Regions from separate parts of the Thermaerobacter composti genome, predicted to be linked through region 2. Evidence: predicted binding sites of a transcription regulator. Region 2 holds the regulator's gene; the other holds the start of a gene.
The links. The regulator HrcA, encoded in region 2, represses chaperone genes, less so after heat shock. The targets are predictions, from matches to a motif close to TGTTAGCACTCNNNNNNNNNGAGTGCTAACA.
Positions count from the first base shown of each region.

Region 1 (11,785 bases), 510 kb from region 2:
CAGCTGCGCATCCGCATCCCCCTGGTCTCCGCCGCCATGGACACGGTCACCGAGGCCCGCCTGGCCATCGCCCTGGCGCGGGAGGGCGGCATCGGCATCATCCACAGGAACATGCCCCCGGAACAGCAGGCGGCGGAGGTCGACAAGGTCAAGCGCTCTGAGCATGGGGTGATCGTCGACCCGTTCTACCTCTCGCCGCAGCACCGGGTGCGCGATGCGCTAGAGCTGATGGCGCGCTACCATATCTCCGGCGTCCCCATCGTGGACCAGGGCGGCATCCTGGTGGGGATCATCACCAACCGTGACGTCCGCTTCGAGGAGAACCTGGATCGTCCCATCGCCGAGGTGATGACCCGCGACGGCCTGGTGACGGCGCCCGAGGGCACCACCCTCGCCCGGGCCAAGGAGATCATGCGGCAGCACAAGATCGAGAAGCTGCCGCTGGTCGACGCCGCCGGCCGCCTGCGCGGGCTGATCACCATCAAGGACATCGAGAAGGCGATCCGCTACCCCAACGCCGCCAAGGACGAGCGGGGGCGGTTGCTGGTGGGGGCGGCGGTGGGCGTGGGGCCGGCGGGCCTGGAGCGGGCCGACGCCCTGGTCGAGGCCGGGGTCGACGTGCTGGTGGTCGACAGCGCCCACGGCCACTCGCGGAACGTCCTGGAGACGGTGCGGGCCCTGAAGCGGCGGCATCCGCAGGTGCCGGTGATCGCGGGCAACGTGGTGACCGCCGAGGGTACCCGGGCGCTGATCGAGGCGGGCGCCGACGCCGTCAAGGTGGGCGTGGGGCCCGGCTCCATCTGCACCACGCGGGTGGTGACGGGGGCCGGCTTCCCGCAGCTGAGCGCCATCCTGGCCTGCAGCCGGGAAGCGGACCGGTACGACGTCCCCGTCATCGCCGACGGCGGCATCAAGTACTCCGGGGACATCGTCAAGGCCCTGGCCGCCGGCGCCAGCGCGGTGATGATCGGCAGCCTCTTCGCCGGGACCGAGGAGGCGCCGGGCGAGCTGGAGATCTATCAGGGCCGGAGCTTCAAGGTCTACCGCGGCATGGGCTCCCTGGGCGCCATGAAGCAGGGCGGTGCCGACCGATACTTCCAGGACGGCGAGACCAAGTTCGTCCCGGAGGGGGTCGAGGGGCGGGTGCCCTACCGCGGCCCGCTGGCGGAGACGGTCTTCCAGCTGGTGGGCGGCCTGCGGGCGGGCATGGGCTACGCCGGCGCGCCGGACATCGAGACCCTGCGCCGGACGGCGCGGTTCGTCCGCATCACCGCCGCCAGCCTGGCGGAGAGCCATCCCCACGACGTCACGGTGACCAAGGAGCCGCCCAACTACTGGCTCGGCCGGGCGTGAGGGCGGGCCCGGCGGCGGGGCCCCGACCGGGCGCGGAGCGGCTGCCCCAACGGGGCGCGGTGCGTGTGCGCCCGACCCGGCGCGGAGCGGCCGCCCGCAGGAGGCGCGGTCCGTGCGCCCGGGCGGGGCGTGCTGCGGGCGGCCGGGCGGGGCGCCCGGACGGCTTCGCCGCAGCCCCGGCCCGGGACCCCATGCCGGCCTGGGGAGGTGCCGAGGGACGCATTGCGTCAGCGCGAGGAACGGATCCAGGGGGCGCGAGGGGACGGGGGCGACCGGCCCGCTCCGGCCGCCAGCGATCGTACCCACGGGACCCACAGGCCCTACGGGACCGACGGGACCGGGGCGGGTCCAGGGGCGTCGCCGTCCGCGGCGGGAGGGGCCGTCGACCCCCGTTGGGGGGCGGCGGCCCGCGGCGCATCGCCCCCCGCCGCGCCACCGGGGGACGGTCGCGGCGGGCAGGCGGCTGCGACGGGCAGCCCCGCCGCCCCGCAGGCGGCCGTCGCCTACCTGCAGGGCCTCGGTCGATTCGGCATGCGGCTGGGACTCCAGCGGATCCGGCGCCTGCTGGCGGCGCTGGGCCACCCGGAGGAGGACCTGCCGCCCGTCTACCACGTGACGGGGACCAACGGCAAGGGCTCGACGGCGTGCATCCTGGAGGCCGTGCTCCGGGCGGCGGGCTGCCGGACGGCCCTCTTCACCTCCCCGCACCTGGTCCGCTACGAGGAGCGGTTCGCCTTCGACGGCCGGCCCGTCTCCGGCGTGGAGCTGGCGGCCGCCGTCGAGCGGGCGCGGAGCGCGGCCGACGCCGTGGCGGCGACGGGCGAGGCACCCACCGAGTTCGAGGTGGCGACCGCCGTGTTCTTCCTGCTGGTGCAGGCGCGACGGCCCGACGCCGTCGTGCTGGAGGTCGGCCTGGGCGGGCGCTACGACGCCACCAACGTGGTGCCCCGGCCGGCGGTCTCGGTGGTCACCAACGTCGCCCTGGATCACACCGACCGGCTGGGCCGGACGGTGGAGGAGATCGCCTACGACAAGGTGGGCATCGCGCGACCCGGCGTGCCCCTGGTGACGGGCGCCCTGGACCCCGCGGCCCTGCGGGTGCTGCGCCGGGAGACGGCGCGGGTGGGCGCGCCGCTCTGGGAGGTGCGTCCGCTGACGGACGCGCCCCCTCCCGCGGCGGGGCCGGGGCGGGACGAACCGGCCGGCGAGCCACCCGGCCCGGTGGCGGTGGCCACCTACCGCTTGCGGACCACCGGTCCGGAGGGGTCGCGCTGGGACTACCGGGGGCCGGCCGGGTCGCCGCGCGGCGCAGCGGTGCGCTGGGACCACCTGCCGCTGGCCCTCGTCGGCCCCCACCAGGTCGCCAATGCGGCGGTGGCCGTGGCCGCGCTGCAGGCCGCGGCCGCCACCGGCCGCGGCCTGCAGGTGGGCCGCGCGGCGGTGGAGCGCGGCCTGGCCGCCGCCCGCTGGCCGGGGCGCATGGAGCGCCTGCGCTGGCAGGGCCGGGACGTCTGGCTGGACGGCGCCCACAATCCCGCCGGCATGGCCGCCCTGGCCCGGACGGTGGCCACCCTCTGGCCCGGCCGCCGGGTGCTGCTGGTGATCGGCATGCTGGACGACAAGGACGTCGAGCAGGCGGCGGGTGCCATCGCCCCGGTGACGGGACGGGCCGTGGTGAGCGAGCCGCCGAGCCCGCGGGCCGCGCCGGCGGAGCGACTGGCGAGGGCCTTGGCGGCCCAGGGCGTACCGGTGGTGGTGGAGAGGGAGCCGGTGGGCGCCCTGGCCCGCGCGTTGCGCGAGGCGGAGCCCGGGCAGCCGGTGCTGGTGACCGGCAGCCTGTACCTGGTGGGCGCCGTGCGGGCCCACGTGCTGGCGCCCGCAGGAACCCCCGGCGCCTGAGCCACCCCCTGCACAGGGAAGGCGCGCGGCGGCGCCGAAGTGGGGTGGAGGCCGCCCGCTTCGTCCGGTGGCCCGGCCCAGGCGGCGCGCCGGCGTGACCGGGACGGGCGGCGCCGGGGCCCGAGTCCTGCGGCCGGCGCCGGCGTCCGTCCCGCGCAGGCGCGGGGTGTGCAGGGCCGCGGCCTGCGGGGGGAGGGCGCGGCCTCGCAGGCGGCGCGCGGGGCCGGTTCGTCCAACCCGGCTTCGTTGGGGCGGCCCGTGCGGGGGTGAGGTGCGTGCGCGAGACGGTGATCGTCGACGGGGCGCGGACCCCCTTCGGCAAGTTCGGGGGCGCCCTCAAGGACGTGCCCGCCGTCGAGCTGGGGGCCGTGGCCATCCGGGCGGCCCTTGAGCGGGCGGGCGTGGCCGCCGAGCAGGTGGACTACGTGCTGATGGGCATGGTCCTGCAGGCGGGGGCGGGCCAGATCCCCGCGCGGCAGGCGGCGGTCAAGGCCGGGCTGCCGGTCACCGTGCCCGCGGACACCATCAACAAGGTCTGCGCCTCCGCCCTGCGGGCGGTGAACCTGGGCGACGCCCTGATCCGGGCGGGCGACGCGACGGTGGTGGTGGCCGGCGGCATGGAGAGCATGAGCCAGGCGCCCTACCTGGTGCGCCAGGCGCGCTGGGGCGGGCGCATGGGCCACCTGCAGATGGAGGACGCCCTCTTGACCGACGGGTTGCTCTGCGCCTTCGGCGGCTGCCACATGGGCGTCTACGGCAGCCGCGTCGCCGCCGAGTACGGCGTCACCCGCGAGGAACAGGATCGCTGGGCGCTGCGCAGCCACCAGCGGGCCGTGGCGGCCATCGACGCCGGCCGGCTGGCGGAGGAGATCGTGCCCGTCGAGGTCCCGGCCCGCAAGGGCGAGGCGGTCCGCGTGGCGGTGGACGAGGCGCCGCGCCGCGACACCAGCTACGAGAAGCTGGCCGCCCTGCCGCCGGTCTTCGAGGAGGACGGGACGGTGACGGCGGGCAACGCCCCCGGCATCAACGACGGGGCCGCCGCCCTGGTCCTCATGGAGCGGGAGCGGGCCCGCGCCCTGGGCGTCAAGCCCCTGGCCACCATCGTCAGCCAGGGGCAGGCGTCCCTGGATCCGCCGTACCTGCACACCGTGCCGTACTACGCCGCCGAGCGCGCCCTCGCGAAGGCCGGCCTCCGCTGGGACGACATCGCCCTCTTCGAGGTCAACGAGGCCTTCGCCGCCGTCGCCCTGACCACCATGAAGCTCGGCGGCTGGGACCCCGAGAGGGTCAACGTCAACGGGGGCGCCGTCGCCCTGGGCCACCCCATCGGCGCCAGCGGCGCCCGCATCCTGCTCACCCTGGCCTACGAGCTGCGCCGCCGCGGGGGCGGCTACGGCATCGCCACCATCTGCAGCGGCGGCGGCCAGGGCGAGGCGACGCTGATCCGCGTCGATCCGTGACGCCGGCCGGGGGGCCGGTGGCGGGGAGCCGCCCGGCGGATGGCGCCACGCCGGGCCACCGGATCGGTCGGCCCGGGAGCGGCGGCGTCAGGAGGACGACGCCGCGGGTCGAACCGGCCCCGGCCGGCGGATGCGTGGGAAGGGGGATCGGCTCCCGTGTCCAACGGATCCACCCCGCCGGAGGGCTGCGCCGCATCGGGCCCGCCGGAGGGCTCGGCCGCATCGGGTGCACCGAACCCGCAGCCCGGGGAACCGGGGCCGCCACCGCGGCACCCGGCAAAGGCGGAGGCGCCCGGCTTCCGGGAGCCCTTCCCGGCGGAGGGCCTGCCCACCGTCGCCGAGGCGCGCCGGCGGATCCTGGCCGCCGCCGGCCAGCCGCCGCTGGCGGTGGAGGAGCTGCCGCTGGCCGCGGCCCTCGGCCGCGTCCTGGCCAAGCCGGTGTACGCGCCCGAGGACGTCCCCGCCTTCCACCGCGCCACGGTGGACGGCTACGCCGTGCGCAGCCAGGACCTGCGGGGGATCGCGCCCGGGCGGCCGGTCCGCCTGCAGGTGGTGGGCCGGGTCCTGGTGGGCCGGGCCGCCGCCGTGCGGGTCGAACCCGGCCAGGCGGTGGCCGTCCCCACCGGGGGCATGCTGCCGCCCGGCGCCGACTGCGTCGTGATGTTCGAGCACACCACCCGCGAGGGGTCGTGGCTGCTGGTGCACCGGTTCGCGGGCCCGGGCGACAACGTTATCGCCCGGGGCGAAGACGCCGCCGCCGGCCTGGCGCTGTTGACGCCGGGGCGCCGGCTCGGTCCGGCCGAGCTGGGGGCCCTGGCTGGGGCCGGCGTCACGCGGGTGCCGGTCACCCGCCCGCCGCGGGTGGCGCTGCTGCTCACCGGCGATGAGATCGTGCCCCCGGAGCGGACGCCGGCGCCCGGCCAGATCCGCGACATCAACGGGGTGGCGCTGGCGGCTGCCCTGCGGCAGGACGGCGCCCAGCCCCTGGAACCCGTCTACGTGCCCGACGAGCCGGCTGCCTTCCGGGAGGCGCTGCGGCGCGCCCTCCAGCAAGCGGACCTGGTGCTGATCTCCGGCGGCAGCTCGGTGGGCGAGCGCGACCTCACGGCCCAGTTGGCGGCGGAGCTGGAGCCGCCTGGCGTGATCCTCCACGGCGTCGCCCTGAAGCCGGGCAAGCCGACGCTGTTCGCCATGGCGGGGCGCAAGCCCGTCTTCGGCTTGCCGGGCAACCCCGTGTCCGCCCTGGTGGTCTATCGCTTGCTGGTGCGGCCGGTGGTGTTCCGCTGGCTCGGCCTCGAGCCGCCGGCGGGACCCGGCCCACGGATCCGCGCCCGCCTGGAGACCGCCCTGCGGCGCCCGGCCGGCCGCGAGGAGTACGTCCCCGTCGCCCTGCTCTGGCGCGGTGGGGAGTATGCCGCGCGGCCGCAACCGCGCAAGTCCGGGTTGATCACCGCCCTGACCGGGGCCCAGGGGCTGGTGCACCTGCCCATGGCCATCGACGAGCTGCCGGCCGGCGCCGAGGTGGAGGTGATCCCCTGGTGAGGCAGCGAGCCCGTCCCTCCGACCGGGCCGGGGGACCGGAGGGGGACCGCCCGGCGGGGGCGTCCGCCGGAGGGGAGCCGGCGCCCGCCGCACCGGGGGCGCGGGGCGAGGACGCCGGTGGCCGGCGGGTCGTACCCTCTCCGGCGGAGGAACCGGCCGCGCCGGTCCCGTCCGGGGCGCCGGCGTGGACGCACCTGGACGCCGCAGGCCGGGCGCAGATGGTCGACACCAGCGGGAAGGCGGTGACGGTGCGGGAGGCGGTGGCGCGGGGCCGGGTGCGCATGGCGCCGACCACCCTGGCCCGCCTGCGGGCCGGCGACGTGCCCAAGGGCGACGTGTGGGCCGTCGCCCGGGTGGCGGGGATCCTGGCGGCCAAGGAGACCGGCCGGCTGATCCCCCTGTGTCACCCGCTGCCCCTGGACGCCGTCGCCGTCGACTTCCGGCTGACGCAGGACGCGGTGGAGATCCAGGCGACGGTGCGCACCGCGGCGCGCACGGGGGTGGAGATGGAGGCCCTGACGGCCGTGGCGGTGGCCGCCCTGACGCTGGTCGACATGTGCAAGGCCCTGGACAAGGGGATGGTCGTCGAGGGGATCCGCCTGGTGCGCAAGACGGGGGGGCGCAGCGGCGACTATTGGCGGGCCGGCGAACCGCCTTGGGAGGCGGTGGGCGAGCCCGTCCGGCCCGAAGCCACCCGGGCGGAGGGCGGCGGGTCCCGCTGACGGGTCTCTCCGGCGGACCCAGGGGAGCGCGGAGGCGCGTGTCGCGACCCGCAGCCGCGCGGGGCGGCGCGGCGTCGGAACGGGGGGGCGTTGGCCGTGCGGGTGGCGATCCTCACCGTCAGCGACGGGGTCAGCCAGGGTTGGCGCCGGGACGCGAGCGGGGACTACCTGGCGCGATGGGCCACAGAGCGCGGGTTCGCGGTGGTGGCCCGCGGCGTGGTGCCCGACGACCGCCGGGCCATCGCCCGCTGGCTGGCCGCGGTGGCCGACGGGCGGGGAGCGGCGGCTGCCCGCGACGGGGACGACGGGTCGGATGGGACCGCATCGCAGGAGGGTGCCGCCTCCATCCCCGACCTGATCCTGACTACGGGCGGCACGGGCCTCGGCCCCCGGGACGTCACCCCCGAGGCGACGCTGGACGTGGTGGAGCGGGTCGTCCCGGGCCTTCCCGAGCGCATGCGGGCGGCGACCGGGGCGGCCAATGCGATGGCCTACCTCTCCCGGGCGGTGGCGGGCATCCGGGGGCGCACCCTGATCGTCAACCTGCCGGGCAGCCCGCGGGGCGTGGCCGAGTGCCTCGAGGTCCTCGCACCGCTGCTGGACCACGCCGTCGCCATCCTCCACGGCGGCGGGCATCGCGACACCCGTTGAGATCCGCCGACCGCTGCACCCATCGCCGCACCCGTCGCCGACGCGTGGGAACCTACGGGCGCCTCGCGAGGCGTCGGGGTCCTTCGCCGTCGGGAGGGGGGCGCCGAGCCGGTTCGTCCGCACCGGCGTGCCGGCGCACGCGGCGCATAATCCGGGGCCGAGCGGGGCAGAAGCAATAGCGGCAAGCATGGGAGCGGCGGCCAATTCGGGGGTTGACGACCGTTTCTGGCCGCCTTACCATAGTCGATGGCTTAGCACTCTCCGACGGGGAGTGCTAACAGGACAGGCGTCCCGCGGCTCGGGGGCTCGGGCCCGCCGGGCAGCGATCCTGCCAGATCCGATCACGCCACCATTCGACCGCTGTGGCCGGGCGCCCCGGAGCCGAACCCTCAGCGCACCAGGGAGGTGGACGGCGGTGAGCGTTCAGCCGCAGCCCAAGGGAGGGACCGTGTCGGTGAAGCTGCGCCCTCTCGGCGACCGGGTGGTCGTCAAGGTGATCGAGGAGGAGGAGCGGACCAAGGGCGGGATCATCCTGCCGGACACGGCCAAGGAGAAGCCGCAGCAGGGTGAGGTCCTGGCCGTGGGCACGGGCCGCATCCTCGAGAACGGCCAGAAGGTCCCCCTCGAGGTCAAGGAAGGCGACCGGGTGATCTTCTCCAAGTACGCCGGCACCGAGGTCAAGCTGGATGACGAGGAGCTGCTGATCCTCAGCGAGCGCGACATCCTGGCGGTCATCCAGTGAGCGTTCGTGACCGAGGAGGGAAGGCGGCATGCCGAAGCAGCTGGTCTTCAACGAGCAGGCGCGGCGCAGCCTGGAGAAGGGGCTGAACACCGTCGCCAACGCCGTCAAGATCACCCTGGGGCCCAAGGGCCGCAACGTGGTCCTGGAGAAGAAGTTTGGCTCGCCGACCATCACCAATGACGGCGTGACCATCGCCCGCGAGATCGAGCTGAAGGACCCCTTCGAGAACATGGGCGCCAAGCTCCTCACGGAGGTGGCGACCAAGACCAACGACGTGGCCGGTGACGGGACCACCACCGCCATCGTCCTGGGCCAGGCCATGGTCCGCGAGGGCATGAAGGTGGTGGCCGCCGGCGCGAACCCGATCCTGGTCAAGCGGGGCATCGAGAAGGCGGTCGCCGCCGTCGTCGATGAGATCAAGCGGATCGCCAAGCCCGTCGAGACCAAGGAAGCGACCCAGCAGGTGGCCTCCATCTCCGCCAACGACGAAGAGATCGGCAAGATGATCGCCGACGCCATGGAGAAGGTCGGCAAGGACGGCGTGATCACGGTCGAGGAGAGCAAGACCCTGGACACGACCGTCGAGGTCGTGGAGGGCATGCAGTTCGACCGGGGCTACCTGTCGCCGTACTTCGTCACCGACGCCGAGGCGATGGAGGCCGTCCTTGAGGAGCCCTTCATCCTGATCACCGACCGCAAGATCTCGTCCGTCAACGACCTGCTGCCGGTGCTGCAGCGGGTGGTGGAGCGCGGCAAGCCGCTGCTGATCATCGCCGAGGACGTCGAGGGCGAGGCGCTGGCGACCCTGGTGGTCAACAAGATCCGCGGCACGCTGCAGTCCTGCGCGGTCAAGGCGCCCGGCTTCGGCGATCGGCGTAAGGCGATGCTGGAGGACATCGCCATCCTCACCGGCGGCCAGGTGATCTCCGAAGACCTGGGCATCAAGCTGGAGAACGTCACGCCCGACATGTTCGGCCGGGCCAAGAAGGTGGTCGTGGAGAAGGAGAACACGACCATCGTCGAGGGCGCTGGCGATCCCGAGAAGATCAAGGCCCGCATCAACGTCATCAAGCGGCAGATCGAGGAGACCACCTCGGACTTCGACCGCGAGAAGCTGCAGGAGCGGCTGGCCAAGCTGGCCGGCGGCGTGGCCGTGATCAAGGTCGGCGCTGCGACCGAGGTGGAGATGAAGGAGAAGAAGTACCGCATCGAGGACGCCCTCTCGGCCACGCGGGCGGCGGTGGAGGAGGGCATCGTCCCCGGTGGCGGTGCCACGCTGGTCCACGCCATCAAGGCGCTGGACAAGGTGGAGGCCCGCAACGAGGACGAGCGGATGGGCATCGAGATCGTCCGCCGCGCCCTGGAGGAGCCGCTGCGCCAGATCGCGGCCAACGCGGGTATGGAGGGCTCGGTGGTCGTCGAGCGGGTCAAGCAGCTGCCGGACAACGAGGGCTTCGATGCCCTGACGGGCGAGTACGGCGACATGTTCGCCCGCGGCATCGTCGACCCGGCCAAGGTGACCCGGTCGGCGCTGCAGAACGCGGCCAGCATCGCCGCCATGGTGCTGACCACCGAGTCGCTGGTGGCCGACCTGCCCGAGGAGAAGAAGGAGGCGGCCGGCAGCAACGTGGGCGACATGGACTTCTGAGTCCGTCGCCCGCTGGGCCGTGGCCGGGGCGGGGTGCCCGCGCGGGAGGCGCGGGCACCCCGCCCCTGTTTGCTCAAGCGGGGCTACCGCCCTTCGCTGGCGCGGCGGACGAACCGGCCGGGGCGCCGCGGGCCGCGGGGCATCGCCCCGCGGCCCGCGGCGGCGGCTTGGCATGTTCCAGAACTGCCGCGGCGTCCTCCGGTTCATCGGGCGTCAGGAACGACGAGGACGCCGGTGTCGGAGCCCACGATCCGCTCCTTCATGCCAACAAATCGCTGGGAACGTGCACCGTCAAGGACTGACGGCCTTCCGCCACTGCAATCCCTCCCCGCTCCGGCCATCCCGGGTTGGCGGCCGACCCGCCCACGGACCTGTTCAAAACCCATGGTCCTGCTAAGATATCGCGTTAAGATATCACGTTGTGACATCGATCGACGCTACGCCGGCGCTCTCGAGTCGTCTCTGCCCCCGGTCCGCGGCCCGCGGGAACCGGCCGCGGTCCCGGTATCCGCGTCTCACCCTTGCGCTCCGCCCGTGCCGGGCAAGAAGGGAGCGATGGCCATGGTCGGGATGGAAGGGGAGCCGTCTCTGGTGGAACCCGAAGAGCGCGTGGTGATCCTCGACTTCGGTTCGCAGTACGGTCACCTGATCGCCCGGCGGGTGCGGGAGCTCGGGGTGTACTCGGTGGTCCTGCCCCACCACGCCCCCCTGGCCGCGATCCTTCGCCACCGCCCGCGGGGGGTGATCCTCTCCGGCGGCCCCGCCAGCGTCTACGAGCCGGGGGCACCGCAATGCGACCCCGAGCTCTGGCAGGCCGGGGTGCCGGTCCTCGGCATCTGCTACGGCATGCAGCTGATGGTCCACCAGCTCGGGGGCCGGGTCGTCCCGGCGGCACGCCGGGAGTACGGCCCCGCCACCCTCCACGTGGACGAACCCGGCCGCCTGCTGGCGGGCCTCGGCGCGCGGGTGGACGTCTGGATGAGCCACGCCGATCGGGTCGAGGTCCTGCCGCCCGGCTTCACCGTCCTGGCGCACACCGCGGATGCGCCGTACGCGGTCATCGAGGGGGGCGACGGGCGCTGGCTCGGCGTCCAGTTCCACCCCGAGGTCGCCCACACGCCGCGGGGCCGGGACATCCTGGCCAACTTCCTCTTCCGGGTCTGCGGCTGCCGGGGCGGCTGGTCCATGGCCGACTTCGTCGAGCGGGCCGTGTCGGCCCTGCGGCGGCGGCTCGACGGGGCCCGTGCCCTGTGCGCGCTGAGCGGCGGCGTCGACTCGGCCGTGGCGGCCGCGCTGGTGCATCGCGCCATCGGCTCGCGGCTGGTCGCCGTGTTCGTCGACACCGGTCTCCTGCGGGAGGGCGAGGTCGAGGAGGTCCGATCCACCTTCTCCGGGCTCGGCATGGACCTGCGGGTGGTCGACGCGCGGGACCGCTTCCTCGATGCGCTCGCTGGCCTGGTCGACCCCGAGGCCAAGCGCAAGGCCGTGGGGGAGACCTTCATCCGCGTGTTCGAGGAACAGGCCCGACGCCTCGCCGCCGAGCTGGGGCCGATCCCCTACCTGGTCCAGGGGACGACCTATCCGGACGTGATCGAGAGCGGCGGCGGGGCGGCCGCCACCATCAAGAGCCACCACAACGTGGGCGGGTTGCCGCCCGACCTGGACTTCGAGCTGGTGGAACCGCTGCGCGACCTGTTCAAGGACGAGGTGCGGGAGGTCGGGCGCCGGCTCGGGCTGCCGACGGCCCTCATCGAGCGCCATCCCTTCC
Region 1 is NZ_CP132508.1:283,052-294,836, forward strand. It holds gene guaB (IMP dehydrogenase) at 1-1,353, shown strand, start outside; gene Q5761_RS01215 (folylpolyglutamate synthase/dihydrofolate synthase family protein) at 1,576-3,252, shown strand; gene Q5761_RS01220 (acetyl-CoA C-acetyltransferase) at 3,528-4,712, shown strand; gene glp (gephyrin-like molybdotransferase Glp) at 4,869-6,254, shown strand; gene moaC (cyclic pyranopterin monophosphate synthase MoaC) at 6,251-6,976, shown strand; gene Q5761_RS01235 (MogA/MoaB family molybdenum cofactor biosynthesis protein) at 7,073-7,627, shown strand; gene groES (co-chaperone GroES) at 8,043-8,369, shown strand; gene groL (chaperonin GroEL) at 8,398-10,017, shown strand; gene guaA (glutamine-hydrolyzing GMP synthase) at 10,579-11,785, shown strand, end outside.
Region 1: groES (co-chaperone GroES) is a predicted target of HrcA. The motif match lies at 7,877-7,907, and genes of this name have one in related genera.

Region 2 (11,785 bases):
CTTCGTCGGGGCGCCGCTGGGCTACGAGTTCGCCAGCCTCCTGGAGGCGCTGGTCGAAGCGGGACGCCCTGCCTCGACGCCGGAAGCGGGCGCCGACGCCGGCCAGGCCGGCGCCGGCGCGGAGGCCACGGCCCCGCGACCCCCGGCGGCCCATCCCGGCGATGCCGGGGCCGCGGCCGGTTCGCGGCCGGACGGTGCCGGCCCCGACGAGGGGGAGGCGTCCCCCACGCCCACCGGTCCCCTGGACCCCCGCCGGTTGGCGCGGCTCGAGGAGGCCGGGGAAACCGTCCACCTGCGGGTGTTCTTCACCCCGACGTGACCCCACTGCCCGCGGGCCGTGCGCTCCGCGATGCAACTCGCCCTGGCCAGCCCGCGGGTGGTGGCGGAGGCCGTGGAGGCCAGCTCCTTCCCGCAGCTGGCGCGTCAGTACCAGGTCTGGGCCGTGCCGAAGACGGTGATCAACGACCGGGTCGCCCTGGACGGGGCCGTGCCCGACGAGGCGCTGTGGTCCGCCATCGCGCAGGCGTTGGGCATCCCGCCCGATTGACGGTCGCGATCGCGAGGTCCGCCGACGGATGAGTGACCAGCGAGCACGGGGCCACCAGGCCCGCATCCGCAACTTCTGCATCATCGCCCACATCGACCACGGCAAGTCCACCCTGGCCGACCGCCTGCTGGAGTCCACCGGCACTATCGGCGACCGCGAGCGGCGCGACCAGGTGCTGGACATGATGGACCTGGAACGGGAGCGGGGCATCACCATCAAGGCCCAGGCGGTGCGCATGTTCTACCGCGCGGCCGATGGCCAGGAGTACATGCTGCACCTGATCGACACCCCCGGCCACGTGGACTTCAGCTACGAGGTCTCCCGCGCCCTGGCCGCCTGCGAGGGCGCGATCCTGCTGGTCGACGCCACCCAGGGCGTGGAGGCCCAGACCGTGGCCAACCTGTATCTCGCCCTGGACGCCAACCTGACCCTGATCCCCGTCATCAACAAGATCGACCTGCCCGCCGCCCGGCCCGACGAGGTGCGCCAGCAGCTGGCGGACCTGGGGTTCGACCCGGCGGAGGTGCTACTGGTGTCCGCCAAGGAGGGCACCGGCGTGGACGACCTCCTGGAGGCCGTCGTGCGGCGGATCCCGCCGCCCTCCGGCGACCCCGAGGCGCCGCTGCGGGCGCTGGTGTTCGACAGCCACTACGATGCCTACCGCGGCGTCATCGCCTACGTGCGGGTGCGGGACGGGCGGGTGCGGCCGGGCGACCGGATCCGGCTGATGGCCTCGGGCGCCGAGTTCGAGGTCGACCAGCTGGGCACCTTCCGCCCCTTCCTGGTCCCGGTGGACGAGCTGGCCGCCGGGGAGGTGGGCTTCGTCGCCGCCGGCATCAAGAACGTGCGGGACTGCCGGGTGGGCGACACCATCACCCTGGTCGACCGCCCTGCCCGGGAGCCGCTCCCGGGCTATCAGCCGGCCAAGCCGATGGTGTTCACGGGGCTCTACCCCGTCGACCCGGGCGACTACGAGCGGCTGCGGGAGGCGCTGGAGAAGCTGCGCCTGAACGACGCCGCGCTGGTGTTCGAGCCGGAGACCTCCGAGGCGCTGGGGTTCGGCTTCCGCTGCGGCTTCCTGGGCCTGCTGCACATGGAGATCGTCCAGGAACGCCTGGAGCGGGAGTACGACCTGGACCTGATCACCACCGCGCCCAGCGTGGTCTATCGCGTGCGGCTGCGGGACGGCAGCGAGCGGGAGATCCAGAACCCCGCCGACCTGCCCCCGCGCGACCGCATCGAAGCGCTGCTGGAGCCCTTCGTCCGGGCGTCGATCTTCACGCCCAAGGAGCACGTGGGCGCGCTGATGGAGTTCTGCCAGGAGCGGCGCGGCGAGTTCGTCACCATGGAATACCTGGATCCGCGCCGCGTGCGGCTGGAGTACCGCCTCCCCCTGGCCGAGATCATGTACGACTTCTTCGACCAGCTGAAGTCGCGGTCCAAGGGCTACGCCACCCTGGACTACCAGCTGGAGGGCTATCGCGAGTCGGACCTGGTGCGCCTCGACGTCCTGGTGGCGGGGGAGCCGGTGGACGCCCTGTCGGTCATCGTCCACCGGGACAAGGCCTACGCCCGCGGCCGCGCCCTGGTGGAGCGGCTGAAGGAGCTGATCCCGCGCCAGCTCTTCGACGTGCCGATCCAGGCGGCGGTGGGGTCGCGGGTCATCGCCCGCGAGACCATCCGCGCCCTGAAGAAGAACGTGCTGGCCAAGTGCTACGGCGGCGACGTCACCCGCAAGCGCAAGCTGCTGGAGAAGCAGAAAGAGGGCAAGAAGCGGATGAAGCAGGTGGGCCGGGTGGAGATCCCGCAAGAGGCCTTCATGGCCGTGCTGCGGGTGGACGAGCCCCGCGGCGGGGGGCGGTGAGCGCGGTGCCGGCACGAGCGGGTCGCGTGGGTGCAGCGCAGGCGCGAGAGGCGCGCCCGGTGCCCGCCCAGGCGCCACGGCCGACCCCCCAGGCCGCGGGAGCGCCGGCAGGCCGGGGGCCTCAGGCCGCGCCGTCCGGGTCCGGGCCGGCAGGAGGAACCGGCCGGGCCGCCGCGGCGACCCCCACGGCGGCACCGGCGGACCGCCGTCGGGCCTCGCCCCCCGCTGGGTCCGCGGCTTCCGGGACGAACGCGTCCACGGGGCCGGCGCCCTCGATCGGCGCCGGCCCCGCGGACGCCACGGCCCGGGGCGCCCTTGTCCGTCCCGATGGCGGCGCCGGGCAGGGGCGGGAACGGTGCCGGGAGGCCCAGTCCCGGGCGGAGGGCGGCGCGCCCTGGCCCGCGTGGGACGCGGGGCCGGCCCTGTACGTGCACGTGCCCTACTGCCGCCAGCGCTGCCACTACTGCGACTTCAACACCTATCTCCTCGACCCCGCGGGCAAGGTCCGCTACCTGGGCGCCCTCGAACGGGAGTTGGCCCTGCTGGCGGCCGACCCGGCCCTGACGCGGCCCCTGGTCTCGGTCTACGTGGGCGGCGGCACCCCCTCGATCCTGGAGCCGGCGGAACTGGAGCGGCTGCTGGCGGCGGTGCGCCGCGCCTTCCGTCTCGCGCCGGACGCCGAGGTCACCGTGGAGTGCAACCCCGGCACCCTGGACGAGGAGCGGTTGGCCGTCCTGCGGGACGGGGGCGTCAACCGCCTCAGCCTGGGCCTGCAGGCCGTGCAGGACGAGCTGTTGCGGGCCATCGGTCGCGACCACACCTGGGCCGACTTCTGCGCCACCTACCGGCGGGTGCGGCGGGCCGGGTTCGACAACGTGAACGTCGACCTGATCTTCGGCCTGCCGGGCCAGAGCCTGGAGCAGTGGGAGGCGTCGTTGCGGGCGGTGGTCGACCTGGGACCCGAGCACGTCTCCTGCTACGGGCTCGAGCTCCATCCCGGCACGCCCTTCTACCGGGAGTGGGAGGCGGGCCGGCTCCAGCTGCCCGGCGAGGACGCCGAGCGGGCCATGTTCGATCGCGCGTACGAGGTGCTGGGCGAGGCCGGGTTCGTCCGGTACGAGATCTCCAACTACGCCCGACCGGGGAGGGAGTCGGTGCACAACCGGGTGTACTGGCTCAACGGCTCCTACCTGGGGGCGGGGCCGGGGGCCTGGTCCTGCTGGCGCGGCGAGCGGCGGCGCAACCGGCTCCACCCCATGGCCTACGCGGCCGCCCTGGCCGAGGGCCGGCTGCCGGTGGACGTCACGGAGCGGGTGGATCGGCGACGGGCGATGGAGGACACCATGATCCTCGGCCTGCGGCTGGCGGAGGGGGTCGACGAGGGCCGGTTCGCGCGCCGCTTCGGGTTGACCCCGGAGGAGGCCTTCCCCAGGGCGATCCGGCGGCTGCTGGAGGAGGGGTGGCTGGTTCGCGAGGGGGGACGGATCCGGCTCAGCCCGGCGGCGGTGCCGGTGGCCAACAGCGTGCTGGTCGCCTTCGTCGACACCGATGACATCCGGACGGGTGCGGGCGGCGGGCCGGGCGGCGTCGACGCGGCGGCGCCGACGCGTTGACGGGATCCCGCGCCGGTGCTACCTTGTAAGGAGGATCGTTAGCACTCTCTGTCATCGAGTGCTAAGCGGAGGGACGCGTCGACCCGCAGGTCGCCGGAGGCCGCCACGGCGGCACCCCGTGCCCGGCCGGAACCGGCCGGGCGGGCTCCGGGGCCGAGGGGGGATCAGCCGATGGACCGCCGCAAGCAACAGGTCCTCAAGGCGGTGGTCGAGGACTACGTCGACACGGCGGAGCCGGTCGGATCCCGCACCCTGGCCCGCAAGTACGGTCTGGGCGTGAGCCCGGCCACCATCCGCAACGAGATGGCGGACCTGGAGGAGATGGGCTTCCTCGAGCAGCCCCACACCTCCGCCGGGCGGATCCCCTCCGACCGGGGCTACCGCTTCTTCGTCGACATGCTGATGGACGCGGTCACCCCGCCGCCCGAACTGGTGGAGCGCCTGCGGCGCATGTACGCGGAGCGGGTCGACCACGTCAGCCGGTTGCTGCGGCAGACGGCCCAGGTGCTCAGCGAGACCACGGACTGCCTGGCCCTGGTGGAGTCGCCGCGGGTGGAACCGGTGACCTTCCGGCACCTGCAGGTGCTCCCGCTCAGCGAGCGGCGGGCCGTGCTGGTCCTGGTCACGGACGAGGGGCTGGTGCAGCAGCGGCTGGTGGAGCTGCCCGAGCCCGCCAGCGAGGCGGATCTGCAGCGCATCTCCGCCGTGCTGACGCGCAGGCTGGCCGGGCTCACCCTGGATCAGGTGGGCCGCACGGCGTTGCGCGAGTTGCACGACGAACTGGCGGCGTGCGGCGCCCTGCTCGAGGCGGCGCTGGAGGCCTTGCGGCCGCCGGCGTCCGAAGACGACCACCCGGTGTTCGTCCTCGGCACGCGGCGGTTGTTCCGCCAGCCCGAGTTCCAGGACGTCCAGCGGGCCCAGGCCGTCCTGGGACTGGTGGAGCAGCAGGAGCTGGTCCGCGACCTGCTGGGCCGGCAGGGCGGCGACGAGCTGGTGATCACCATCGGTCACGAGAACCCGTACCCGGACCTCTACGACTGCAGCGTGATCAGCGCCACCTACCGGCTTGGGGGTGAGGCGGCGGGCCGCATCGCCGTCCTCGGGCCGAAGCGCATGCACTACGCCCGCATCACCAGCGTGATGGAGCTGTTGGCCCAGCTGCTGACGGAGGCGATGGAGCGCACGGTGCGTTGATGGGGCCCGCCGCCGGACGGGATCCGCGTCCCTGCCACCGGTGGCGGGGCTTTTTTGTCCGGGTGCGGGCCGGAGGCCGGAAGGAGGCGGAACCCGATCGTGGGTGAGTCGAGGGTCGAGGGGGAACCGCGGGTGGAGGCGACGCGCCCCACGGCGGCATCGGCTCCGGAGGGCGCCGGCGGCGGCGAGCCCTCCGCGGTCCGGGGCGAGGGAGGGACCGCCGCGGCGCGGACCGCCCCGCCGGGCGCGGCCTCCGCGCCCCCGCGGAAGGAGGCGGACGAGGGGCCGGCTGCGCCCGCTGCGGAAGGGGGCGGGAGCCCTCCGGCGGCCACGGCTGCGTCCTCCGCGGACGAGGCCGAGGGTCCGGCGGCGGCCACGGCCGCGGAGCCGGGGGAGGCGGCGGATCCGGCCGCCCGGTCGAGCGCCGGCGGGTCCGCACCCGCCGAGGCCCAGGCCGCGCCCAGGGACCTCGCCCAGGCCCTGGCGGCGCTGGAGGCGGCCCGCCGGGAGGCGGCCGAGGCCCGCGCCGCGGCCGACGCGGCCCGTGCCGAAGCCGCGGCCGCCCGCTCGGAAGCGGAGGCGGCTCGCCGCCAGGCCCAGGAGTACCTGGACCAGCTGCGCCGGCTGCAGGCCGACTTCACCAACTACCGGCGCCGCATGATGGAAGAGCAGCGCCGCTGGCGGCAGGACGCCGAGGCGGAGCTGGTCCGGGCGCTGCTGCCCGTGCTGGACAACCTGGAGCGGGCGCTGGCGGCGGGGGGCGACGCCGGGCACCCCGTGGTGCAGGGCGTGGCCATGATCCACCGGCAGTTCCTCGACGTGCTCCGGCAGGTCGGCGTCGAACCCATGGAGGCCGAGGGCCAGCCCTTCGATCCCCACCGCCACGAGGCGGTGGCGCGCGTGGAGACCGCCGACCGTCCCGACGGCACGGTGATAGAAGTGTTCCAGCGGGGCTACCTATACCGGGGACGAACCCTGCGCCCCGCCATGGTCAAGGTCGCGGTGGCACCCGCGGGAACCCCGGCCGCGACCGCGCCGCCGTCGGCCGACGCCGCCGGCCAGGCGGGGGCCGACCCCGCCCGGGGCGAGACCGGTGCCGATGGCGCCGGGGGCGCCGCGGCGCAGGACGGCGGCCGGTGACCGGGGAACGCCGCGGCCACCGGCAAGGCGACGCATGCGCGGAGGAGGGGAAGCGGGCATGGGCAAGGTGGTGGGCATCGACCTGGGCACCACCAACTCCGTGGTGGCGGTGCTGGAGGGCGGCGAGCCCACGGTGATCACCAACGCCGAGGGCAGCCGCCTCACCCCTTCGGTGGTGGGTTGGTCCAAGGACGGCGAGCTGCTGGTCGGCCAGGTGGCCAAGCGACAGGCCGTCACCAACCCCGAGCGCACCATCTTCTCGATCAAGCGCTTCATGGGGCGCCGCTTCAGCGAGGTGCGGGACGAGGCCGCCCGGGTGCCCTACAAGGTGGTCGAGGGACCCAACGGGGACGCCCGGGTGGAGGTGGACGGCAAGCTCTACTCGCCCGAGGAGATCTCGGCCATGATCCTGCGGAAGCTCAAGCAGGACGCCGAGGCCTACCTGGGCGAGCCGGTGACGCAGGCGGTGATCACCGTCCCCGCCTACTTCAACGACGCCCAGCGCCAGGCGACCAAGAACGCGGGCCGCATCGCGGGCCTCGAGGTGCTGCGCATCATCAACGAGCCGACGGCGGCCGCCCTGGCCTACGGCCTGGACAAGGAGGAAGACCAGAAGATCCTGGTCTTCGACCTGGGCGGCGGCACCTTCGACGTCTCCATCCTCGAGCTGGGGGACGGCGTCTTCGAGGTCCGGGCCACCAGCGGCAACAACCACCTGGGCGGCGACGACTTCGACCAGCGGATCATCGACTGGCTGGCCGAGGAGTTCAAGAAGGAGCACGGCATCGACCTGCGCCAGGACCGCATGGCCCTGCAGCGGCTCAAGGAGGCGGCGGAGAAGGCGAAGATCGAGCTGTCGTCGACCCTGAGCACGAACATCAACCTGCCCTTCATCACCGCCGACGCCAGCGGCCCGAAGCACCTGGACATGACGCTGACGCGGGCGAAGTTCGAGGAGCTGACGGCCGACCTGGTGGAGGCGACCATGGGGCCCACCCGCCGCGCCCTGGAGGACGCGGGGCTCAAGCCGGAGGACATCGACAAGATCATCCTGGTGGGCGGCTCCACCCGCATCCCCGCGGTGCAGCGGGCGATCCGGGAGTTCTTCGGCAAGGAGCCCCACAAGGGGGTCAACCCCGATGAGGTGGTGGCCATGGGCGCCGCCATCCAGGCCGGGGTGCTGGCCGGCGAGGTCAAGGACCTGGTGCTGGTCGACGTCACGCCCCTGACCCTGGGCGTCGAGGTCCTGGGCGGCGTGGTCGAGCCCATGATCCCGCGCAACACCGCGATCCCGACGTCCAAGTCGAAGATCTTCTCCACCGCCGCCGACGGGCAGACCCAGGTGGAGATCCACGTCGTCCAGGGCGAGCGGCCGCTGGCCAAGGACAACAAGACGCTGGGCCGGTTCATCCTGGACGGGATCCCGCCGGCGCCCCGGGGGGTGCCGCAGATCGAGGTCACCTTCGACATCGACGTCAACGGCATCGTCCACGTGCGCGCCAAGGACCTGGGCACCGGGCGGGAGCAGAAGATCACCATCAAGTCCCAGGGCGGGCTGACCGAGGAAGAGATCCAGCGCATGATCAAGGAGGCCGAGCAGCACGCCGAGGAGGACCGCAAGCGCAAGGAGCTCATCGAGGCGCGCAACCAGGCGGACGCCACGCTCTACCAGGCGCGCAAGACCCTGAAGGAGCACGAGGGCAAGCTGGACGCGGGGGTCAAGCAGCGCATCGAGGAGCGCATCAAGGCGCTGGAGGAGGCCGCCCGGGGCGACGACACCGCGGCCATCCGACGCCGCATCGAGGAGCTCTCCGAGGCCCTGCTCGAAGCCGGCCGCAAGATCTACGAGCAGCAGGCGGCCGCGGCCGGCGGGGGCTCGGCGAGCGGGGCGGCGGGCGAGACCGGGGGCGCGGGTTCCTCCGCCTCCGGGGGGACCGGCGACGTCTACGATGCCGGGTACCGGGCCAAGGACGAGCGCACCGGGACGGGCGGCGACTGAGGCCGCCCGTCCCGGCCGGGCCGGTCGCCGCGGCCGGACGCCGCCGGCGCCATGAGGGGGGAGGTGCGGCGTGGCGAAGGACTACTACGAGATCCTGGGGGTCTCGCGCGACGCGTCCCCGGAGGAGATCAAGAAGGCGTATCGGCGGCTGGCCCGCCGCTACCACCCGGACGCCAACCCGGGCGACCCCGAGGCGGAGCGCCGGTTCAAGGAGATCAACGAGGCGTACCAGGTCCTGAGCGACCCGGAGAAGCGGGCGGCCTACGACCGCTTCGGCACGGCCGAAGGCGCCGGGGCCGGACCGTGGACGGCCGGGGGCCCGGGCGGAGCCGGCGGCGCCGACGGCGGGTTTGGTCCCTTCGGCGGCTTCGAGGGGTTCGAGGGATTCGGCGATTTCGGCTTCGGCGACCTCTTCGACGCCGTCTTCGGGGGTGGCCGGGCGTCCCGGCGCGGCGGCCCCGTGCGGGGCGCGGACCTGGAGACGGAGCTGGAGCTGACGCTGGAGGAGGCCGCCCGCGGCGGGTGTCGGGAGATCCGCATCGAACGCCCGGAGCCGTGTGCCGCCTGCCGCGGCACCGGCGCCGAGGGCGGGCGCCTGGTGGCCTGCCCCCAGTGCGGCGGCACCGGCCAGATCCGCTCGGCGCGGGCGACCCCCTTCGGCCAGTTCGTCACCGTGCAGACGTGCCCGCGCTGCGGCGGCGCGGGGCGCATGGCGGCCGCCGCCTGCCGCACCTGTGGCGGCCGCGGTCAGGTGCGCCGCCCGCGCACCCTGGAGGTCGAGATCCCCGCGGGCGTCGACGACGGCATGCGGCTGCGGCTGCGCGGGCAGGGCCAGCCGGGCCGCCGCGGCGGGCCGCCCGGCGACCTCTACGTGCGGATCCGCATCAAGCCGCACCCGGTGTTCCGGCGAGAGGGCGACGACATCGTCACCGAGGTCGGCCTCGGCATCGCCCAGGCCGCCTTGGGCGCCCGGTTGCGGGTCCCGACCCTGGAGGGGGAGGAGGAGCTGCTCATCCCGCCCGGCACCCAGCCCGGCCAGGTGATCCGCCTTAAGGGCAAGGGGATGCCCCGCCTGCGGGGCGGCGGCCGCGGCGACCAGCTGGTGCGGGTGCGGGTGGAGGTCCCGCGCCGCCTCACCGAGCGGGAGCGCGAGCTGCTGCTGGAGCTGGCCCGCCTGCGGGGCGAGGCCGTGGTGGAGGAACGCGGCCTCTTCCAGCGGATGCGGGACGCCTTCAACCTGTAGCAGCCCCCAGGGGCGAACGGGCGCCGAAGAAGCCGCTCGGGCAGGTCCGCGCCGCCGGCGGGAGGCACCCCGGAGGCACCCCGGATCCCGGGGGCAGGTCTCCGCATCGGGCCGGGCCCGCCGCGGGCTTCGCTGCCGAGGGGTGGACGCGGACGGCGCGGGCCGGGACCGAGGGGCCGATTCGCGGTCCGGGCGGCGCGGCGTGCCAATGGGGGGTCGGCCTTGCGCTGGCTGGAGATGGTCATCGACGTGCCCGCCCAGGCGGCCGAGGCGGCGGCCGCCGCGGTGCTGGAGGTGGTGGACGCCGGCTTCGCCTGGGAGGAACGGGGCGGCACCGTGCGCATCCGGGCCTACCTGCCGGAAGAGGGGTTCGAGGAGCGCTATCGCCGGCTGGGCGAGCGCTGGCGGCGCGTGCGGCAGGTCTTCCCGGCGGTGGGGCCGTGGGCGCCGGCGGTCCGGGCGCGGGCCGAGGACGAGTGGGCCGAGGCGTGGAAGGCCCACTTCCCTCCCCTCCCCGTCGGCCGGCGGTTGCTGGTGGTGCCCAGCTGGCAGCGCCATCGGGTCGACCCCGGCCCCCGCATCCCGCTGGTGCTGGACCCCGGCATGGCCTTCGGCACCGGTCAGCACGCCTCCACCCGGCTGGCCCTCGAGCTCCTCGAGGAGGAGCTCGAGGGCCAGCCGGAGCCGCGGCCGGTGCTGGACGTGGGCACCGGCTCGGGCATCCTGGCCATCGCCGCCGCCCTGCTGGGGGCGCGGCCGGTGCTGGCCGTGGACATCGACCCGGGGGCCGTCCGCGTGGCTCAGGACAACGCCTCGGCCAATGGGGTGGACGACCGGGTGCGGGTGGCTGCGGGGACCGCGGCGGCGGTGCGGCGCCAGCCCCCGCCGGGATGGGCCGTCCACCTGCCCGCCGCGGTCACGGTGGCCAACATCACCGCCGCGGTGCTCGCCGAGACCCTGGACGACCTGGTGCACCTGACGCGGCCGGGGGGCGCCCTGGTCCTCTCCGGTCTCGTCAGCGGGGCGACGGACACCCGGGATCTGGAGGAACGCTGCCGCGCCAGGGGGCTGGAGATCCGCCGGCGCCGCTGGGCCGAGGGCTGGGAGGCGTGGCGGCTCGCCGTCCCGAACTAGTCGCGAACCAGGGTCGACGGGAGAGGCAGCATGTTCGTCCCGCACGTCTTCGTCGAGGAGGAGCTGGCCGTCGGCGGGCAGGCGACCCTGGCCCCGGACGACGCCCACCACCTGCTGCGGGTGTTGCGTCGCAGGCCGGGGGACCGGGTGGTGGCCGTGACCCCGGCGGGCCGCCGCTGGCTGAGCCAGCTGGCGGCCGGGACGCCGCCGCGGGTGCGGGCGGTGGCGCCGCTGCCGGGCAGCGAGCCGCCCGTGCACGTCACCCTCGGCCAGGGCCTGCCCAAGGGGGCCAAGATGGAGGAGGTCGTCCGCCACGGCACGGAGGTCGGCGTGAGCCGGTTCGTCCCGGTGTGGGCCGCCCGCTCCATCAGCCGGCCGCGGGACGCCGCCGTGGCGCGGCGGGTCGAGCGCTGGCGGCGGATCGCCCGGGAGGCGGCGCGCCAGGCCCAGCGCTCGGCGGTGCCGCGCGTCGATCCACCCGCGACCCTGGAGGCCCTGCTGGCGGAGGCGGCCTGGGACCTGATCCTGATGCCCTGGGAGGAAGAGGAGGCCCGGGGCCTGCGGCAGGAGCTGGAGGCCCGGGCTGCCGCCTGGGGGCGGCCCGCCGCGGGGCGGCGGGTGCTGATCCTGATCGGACCGGAGGGCGGGTGGGAGGCCGAGGAGGTGGAGGCAGCCCGGCGCGCCGGGGCGCGGGTGGTCACCCTGGGGCCGCGGATCCTGCGCACCGAGACGGCCGGGGTGCTGGTGGCCGGCCTGGTGCTCCACGCCCTCGGCGATCTGGGCTGAGGCCGCGCGGTGCCACCTCGCGGGGCGAGGGCGGGGGACGGCGGCGGTCGCCGGGTCGGCACCCGGCGATGGCCCTCGCCCAGGGGCGGCTGGCCGACGGCGCGGCGTGCCACCCGGCGCGAGCGAAGGGGCGCCGCCGGCCCCGGCCCGGCGGGGCGCCGAGGGTGCCGAGGGTGTGCGTCGCGCGGGGGGCCGGGGGCTGGTCCGCGGGAGCCCGGGTGTCCGGGCCGGGGTCCCCCGACGGGGAGGGGCGCGGCCGGGGTCC
Region 2 is NZ_CP132508.1:2,773,850-2,785,634, reverse strand. It holds gene Q5761_RS11285 (thioredoxin family protein) at 1-547, shown strand, start outside; gene lepA (translation elongation factor 4) at 576-2,411, shown strand; gene hemW (radical SAM family heme chaperone HemW) at 2,840-4,024, shown strand; gene hrcA (heat-inducible transcriptional repressor HrcA) at 4,196-5,218, shown strand; gene grpE (nucleotide exchange factor GrpE) at 5,318-6,358, shown strand; gene dnaK (molecular chaperone DnaK) at 6,417-8,357, shown strand; gene dnaJ (molecular chaperone DnaJ) at 8,428-9,600, shown strand; gene Q5761_RS11250 (50S ribosomal protein L11 methyltransferase) at 9,823-10,734, shown strand; gene Q5761_RS11245 (RsmE family RNA methyltransferase) at 10,765-11,520, shown strand.